2 regions of the Arthrobacter sp. CAN_A6 genome follow, and region 1 is predicted to be linked to the other one. Evidence: riboswitches for the same ligand, from Rfam matches in the RefSeq annotation. Region 1 holds a riboswitch; the other holds the start of a gene.
What was found. A riboswitch is a leader RNA that binds a small molecule or an ion and turns the genes downstream of it on or off. The one in region 1 is predicted to bind S-adenosylmethionine.

Region 2: linked by a shared signal. The riboswitch ahead of IWX75_RS06910 (ABC transporter substrate-binding protein) and the one ahead of IWX75_RS08965 (bifunctional o-acetylhomoserine/o-acetylserine sulfhydrylase) in region 1 are both predicted to bind S-adenosylmethionine.

What each region holds. Positions count from the first base shown of each region.
Region 1 is NZ_JADOUV010000004.1:135,529-138,730, reverse strand. Features, by position in the region: gene metX (homoserine O-acetyltransferase MetX) at 1-98, opposite strand, end outside; gene IWX75_RS08965 (bifunctional o-acetylhomoserine/o-acetylserine sulfhydrylase) at 107-1,423, opposite strand; SAM riboswitch class IV at 1,485-1,600, opposite strand; gene IWX75_RS08960 (VOC family protein) at 1,720-2,361, shown strand; gene IWX75_RS08955 (DUF1540 domain-containing protein) at 2,449-2,736, opposite strand; gene IWX75_RS08950 (CPBP family intramembrane glutamic endopeptidase) at 2,852-3,202, opposite strand, start outside.
Region 2 is NZ_JADOUV010000003.1:143,808-147,009, reverse strand. Features, by position in the region: gene IWX75_RS06915 (arylsulfotransferase family protein) at 1-988, shown strand, start outside; SAM riboswitch class I at 1,071-1,169, shown strand; gene IWX75_RS06910 (ABC transporter substrate-binding protein) at 1,276-2,916, shown strand; partial or broken gene IWX75_RS06905 (ABC transporter permease) at 2,913-3,202, shown strand, end outside.

The DNA of each region.
Region 1 (3,202 bases):
AGCACCACCGGGCCCAGCAACGCAGTTCGAAGCAAGCCGTCGCTCCCCGAAACTGTTCGGGGCAGGCGGGACGACGGCGCAGGAAAATAGGTGGTCACCGGTTTGCCTACGCCCCCTTCGCCGCTCGGAAGCTTGCATCCAGGTCGGCGAGGATGTCCTGGAGGTTCTCGAGTCCCACCGACAGCCGCACGAGCCCGGGACGCACCCCGGCCGTCAGTTGCGCTTCCGCGCCCAGCTGGCTGTGGGTGGTCGACGCCGGGTGGATCACGAGCGAACGGACATCACCCACGTTCGCCACATGGGAGTGGAGCTCGAGACCGTCGACGAACCGTTTGCCGGCCTCGATCCCCCCTTCGATGTCGAACGACACGATGGCACCGGTGCCGCGCGGTCCGTAGGTGCGGCCACGTTCGTACCAGGGGCTCGAGGGCAGCCCCGCATAGGCGACTGATTCGACGTCGTCGTGCTGTTCAAGCCATTCAGCCACGGCCCGGGCGTTCTCGACGTGCCGCTCCATCCGCAGGCTGAGGGTCTCGATGCCCTGGGCGATCAGGAAGGCATTGAAAGGTGACACCGAGGAACCGAGGTCCCGCAACAGCTGGACTCGTGCCTTGAGGATGTAGGCGAGGTTTGCGCCGAGAGCGCTGCCGACTCCGAGGTCCCTGGCGTAGACCAGTCCGTGGTAGCTCTCGTCAGGAGTGTTGAAGCCGGGAAACTTCTCCGGATCCTTGGCGAAGTCGAACTTTCCGGAATCGACGATCACTCCCGCGATGGCGTTACCGTGGCCGCCGAGGTACTTGGTGGCGGAATGGACCACGATGTCGGCGCCCCACTCGATGGGCCGGATGAGGTAGGGCGTGGACAGCGTGTTGTCGACGATCAGTGGGATGCCGTGCTCGTGCGCCACGGCGCTGATGCCTTCGATGTCGAGGACGTCCTGGCGGGGATTCGAGACCACCTCACCGAAGAACAGTTTGGTGTTGGGGCGAACCGCCGCACGCCACTGCTCGAGGTTGTCCGGGTCCTCCACGAAGGTGCAGTCGATGCCGAACTTCTTCAGCGTGTGCCGGAAGAGGTTGAACGTGCCGCCGTAAAGGCTGGGACTCGCGACGATGTGGTCCCCCACCTCCGCGACGTTCAGCACCGCGAACGTCTCGGCTGCCTGTCCCGATGCCAGCAGCAGGGCGCCGGCACCGCCCTCGAGGCTCGCGATGCGGACCTCGACGGCTTCCTGCGTCGGATTGCCGATCCGCGTATAGATCGGGGCAAGCTCGGTCAGCGCGAAACGGTCGGCAGCGCTCTGCGCGCTGGGAAAGACGAATGAGGACGTCTGGTAGATCGGCAGCGCACGCGCCCCCGTGGCGGAGTCGGGTGTCTGCCCGGCGTGGATCTGCCGTGTTTCGAATGACCAATCGTTGGACATGGTGTCCCCTCTCGATGGGGGCCCATTCGCCGTCGCCGGGGAAGACCGGCCAGGGCTTGTCGGCCCGCGCTTGCGCAGCACCCGTGCGGGCTCCGCCTGGTCTTCACCCGGGGCACCCCACCGCGGTTGGAGGGTTGCCGGCCAGCGAGCCGGGGCTTTCCGCTGGCACTCATGACCTGCAGTCAATGAAAGCCCAAACCGGCGGTGCAGGCAACTCCGGAAGGCCCGAGATGACGCCCCGTGAAGTAAGGGCGGCCTAAGTCGAGACGCCCATCACAAAGTGCCAAAATGTAGCCATGCGCCTGGATCACGTCTCTTACGCCTGCGAACCCGATGGACTGGCTGCCACCGCCGAGCGGATTGCAACCGCCCTCGGCATGGAACCCGTGAAGGGCGGTGTGCACCCCCGCTTCGGCACACGGAACATGATTTTTCCCCTGGTCAACGGGCAGTACCTGGAAGTTGTCGAGGTGCTCTCGCACCCAGCGTCCGACAAGGCACCCTTCGGGCAGGCCGTGCGCGCGCGCTCCGAGGCCGGTGGAGGCTGGATGGGCTGGTGCGTCGCAGTCGAGAACCTCGAACCCTTCGAGGAGCGCCTCGGCCGCAGTGCGGTTCCGGGCAACCGGAAATTCCCGGATGGCCAGGAACTCTCGTGGCAGCAGATCGGCATCAAGGGTCTGATCGCCGATCCGCAGGTCCCCTACCTCCTGCGATGGGATGACGGGCTCGAAGCCCTGCATCCGTCACAGGCCCGCCCCGCCACGGTGAAACTCGACTGCCTCACGATCGCCGGTTCCTCGGAGCGCGTCACCGAATGGCTCGGCACGCAGGTCGAGGAAACGCTCGACGGCGTCGACGTCCACTGGGTGGCGCCCAACGGAACCCCAGGAATCATGTCGGTGACGTTCGAGACCGCGAACGGCCGCGTGGAGATCTAACGCTACCGACGCTCAAAATTTCGGGCAGGGAGCAGGAGCCGGACTGGAACCAGTGCGGCTCCTGCTCTCTTCGGCCGAAATGCCGACCTAGGCGTGTGTATAGGTGAGGCAGTCAGCGTCCTCGGCACCGGGGCCGACCTTGACGGCGGACGCCGTGCACATGAGGTCGTGGTTGTAGTTGCACTCCGCCCGCTGGCAAGCTCCCACCTGTGCGAGCATCTTCGGCAGGCCACCACTGACCGAGGTGTCGATGAACGTGGCGCACGACGCGTGGTCGGTGCTCCCGGAGACGGTGATGGCGATCGCCGTACAGCCGTCATGGTTGAACGAACAATTCCCGACGCTGCATTCTGAGACGTTCGTGATGACTGTCATTGTTCCTCCTTGGCGGCCTGTGGATGAGCCGCGACTCCTTCAAATTAGCACCGAACTTCGCGGTAATTTAGTCACATTTTCGTGGCCCAAAGGAGTCGGGAGAACCCTGCCGCTCTCAGCCGCCGATGCCGATCGCCGGACCGATCAGCGCAAACCCCACGAAGCCGGTGATGTCGATTGCTGCGTGGGCAATGACGAGTGGCATCACCCTGCGCCGTTTCGCGTAGACGTAGCCGAACAACAGCCCCATCAGGACGTTACCGATGAACGGTCCGAAACCCTGGTACAGGTGATAGCTTCCCCGGATCAGTGCGCTGGTGACGATGATGACCGGCACCGACCACCGGAGCTCGCCGAACCGCTCGAACAGGTACCCCACCACGATGACCTCCTCGAGCACTGCATGGCGGAGGGCCGAAAGGATCAGGACGGGCACGGTCCACCAGTACGCGTCGAGGGCAGCCGG
Region 2 (3,202 bases), on a different contig from region 1:
GGACCTCTCGGAACTCGGCGGCCCGGCGGCCGGCTGGGTCGAGGAAGCCGTGATCCAGGAGATCGACATCGCCACAGGCGACGTCCTCTTCGAGTGGAGCTCGCTCGACCACATCCCGGTCTCGGACACCCTCCAGGCCTTCGGCGCAGCGCGGGACGCCGGGGCGCTGCGCACCCAGGACTTCGAGGCACCACAGGACGACGACGAGGCGGTGGGTACCGAGGAAAGTCCCTTCGACTACCTCCACGTCAATTCGATAGCGGAGGACGACGACGGCATCCTGGTTTCCGCGCGTCATACAAGTGCCATCTACCGGATCGATCGCGCCACGGGTGAGTTGGACTGGACCTTGGGCGGGACGGCCAACGACTTCGAGCTGGGAGACGGTGCCGAGTTCTCCTGGCAGCACGACGCCCGGCGCTCACCCGACGGCACCCTGACCCTCTTCGACAACGCCTCAAATGAAAATTTCGGGGACAACTCCCGCGGCTTGCGGCTCCAGCTCGACGAGGAGGCGATGACCGCCGCTGTGGTCACCGAATACCTTCCGCCGGAGGACCGCACTGCCGGAAGCATGGCCAACACCAACGAACTCCCCAACGGCAATATCCTGATCAGCTGGGGCGCCCAGCCGTTCTACTCCGAATTCACTGCGGACGGCACGCTCATCTATGACGTTTCACTCGGCGGGGACGGCAGCTACCGCGCTTACAAATCAGCGTGGCAGGGCCAGCCGGCCACACCGCCGGATGTGGTGGTCCAGGAGAACGACGGCGCCAGCACCGCCTACGTCTCGTGGAACGGAGCCACCGGGGTGGCGCAATGGCGGCTCCTGACAGGTGCCGACGAAGCGACCGCCACCGAAGGCGCAACCGTGGCTCGGGAATCCTTCGAAACCGAGATTCCCCTCCCCGAGGACGCAGCCTACGTGGCCGTCCAGGCGCTCGATGCCAGCGGGAACGAGCTGGGTACCGGCGTCGCCGACTGACTCCGCCGGAACGGATTCGAAAAAGTCCTCCTGTGACGCGGACCATTGGCCAACGCTGCCCGAGTCGGTTTGAATGAAGCCATAACCATCCCGAGCGGCCGAGAGACCTGGATCGACGACGCCGCAGCAACCCTCTTCGGATAACAACGAAGAACGGTGCTACTGCCAGGACCGATGGAGAAGCCAAAAGCTTCGTTGGTCTTTACCCGCCGTGCTGTCGCACGCCCGGGGAAGCTCCGCGTTGCCCTGTGCGCCCCTCCGTCGGGCGATGAGTACAGGAGCCCAACGTGCAGCACACCACCCCAGCCAGTCGAGCTGGACGTAAAAAGATCGCCCTCACCGCCGTCGCAGGCCTTCTGCTGTCCGGCTGCGGAGGTGCCGCGAATGCCGGGGAGGACACTCCATTCGTCTTCGCCACCGGCAAGGACATCTCCTGCCTCGACCCCCACGTCAACGGCGATATGCCCCAGGCCTCCATCGCCGCCAACTACCTCGACTCCCTGGTGTCGCAGGACAAGGACGGCACCATCCACCCGTGGCTCGCCTCGGACTGGGCGGTCTCGGCGGACGGCCTCACCTACACGTTCACCGTCCGCACCGACGTCACCTTCACGGACGGCACCCCACTGACGGCGGAGGCGGTCAAGGCGAACCTCGACCACATGGTGGATCCGGATACCCAGTCCGGCACCGCGGGAGGCTACCTCAAGCCGTATGCCGGAACCGAGGTGGTGGCCGCGGATACCGCCGTCGTGACCCTGAATCGTCCCTATGCCGCATTCCTCGAGGTGCTTGCGCAGCCCTTCCTCGGCATCCAGTCCCCCGAGGCGCTCAAGCGTCCGCAGGCGGAGAACTGCAACGCTCCGGTGGGGACGGGCCCGTTCAAGATCGTCGACTACGTTCCGCAGTCGAAGGCCACCCTGGTCCGCAACGAGGACTACAACTCCGCTCCGCCGTTCGCCGAACATCAGGGGCCGGCGTACCTCGAGACCATCGAGTGGCGCATCGTCCCCGAGGACTCGACGCGCTACGGCCTGCTCCGTGCCGGCCAGGTGGACGCCCTGGACCTCATGCCGAGCGTCCACTTCGACGAGGCCGAGTCCGACCCCAACGTCGAGCTCATCCTGCAGGACCGCCCCGGCAACCCCACCAACCTGATCCTCAACACCACGCGCCCACCCTTCGACGACCTCGACGTCCGCAAGGCCTTCCTGCGGAGCGCCTATGTGGATGCCGGCATCAACAGCGTCTATTTCGGCACCGTCACGAAGGCCGGCGGTCCGCTGAGCTCCACCACCACCTTCTACTCGCCCGACTTCGAGGACGTCTACGCCCCCGATCCGGACGAGGCGAACCAGCTGCTCGACGACGCCGGCTGGACCGGGCGCGACGACGACGGCTACCGCACGAAGGACGGCGAGCGCCTCACCGTCCACTTCCCCTATACACCGAACTCCTGGCCGACGGCACACCAGGCACTGGTCACCCAGATCCAGGCGACCGCCAAGCAGGTGGGCTTCGAGGTCCTCATCGAGAACGGTGACGCCGCGACGGTCAGCGAACAGGGCAACAACTTCGAGTACGACCTCCGTGCCGACTACTGGAACACCAACACCGCCGACGTGCTCCGGATCGTCTTCTCCTCGGAATACACCGAGTCGGCCGGCTTCGTGGCCAACGGCTCGGGCTTCCGCAACCCGGAACTCGACGGCATCCTCAACGAGGCCCTCGCCACCGATGACGCGGAAACCCGCGAGGACCTCTACTACCAGGCCCAGCAGATCGTCAGCGACAACGCCCTGCAGCTCCCCCTCTACAACCAAGCCAGCCAGGTGGCACTCCGCAGCGACCGCTTCGGGAATTTCGCCCTCGAGCCGAGCCTGTCCCTCCCCTACCTCTACGACGTGACGGCGGTTGACCAGCCATGAGCACCCTCGATTCCAAGCACCTCGATCCATTGAGTGCGGCGCCCCGCACGACGGCGACGGCCGGTGCGGCCGGCAAGGTCATCGCCCAGCGGGCGGCGGGCAGCATCTTCGTCCTCTGGGCCGCGGTCACGCTGACGTTCTTTGTCCTCCGGCTGACCCCGGGCGATCCGATCACGGCGATCCTCGGCGGTGCCGGTTCCTCTCCGTCGCCCGAGACCGTGGCGGCGGTGAAGGCCGAGTACGGCCTCGACCAGCCCGTCCTCGTCCAGTACCTCGCCTACCTCGG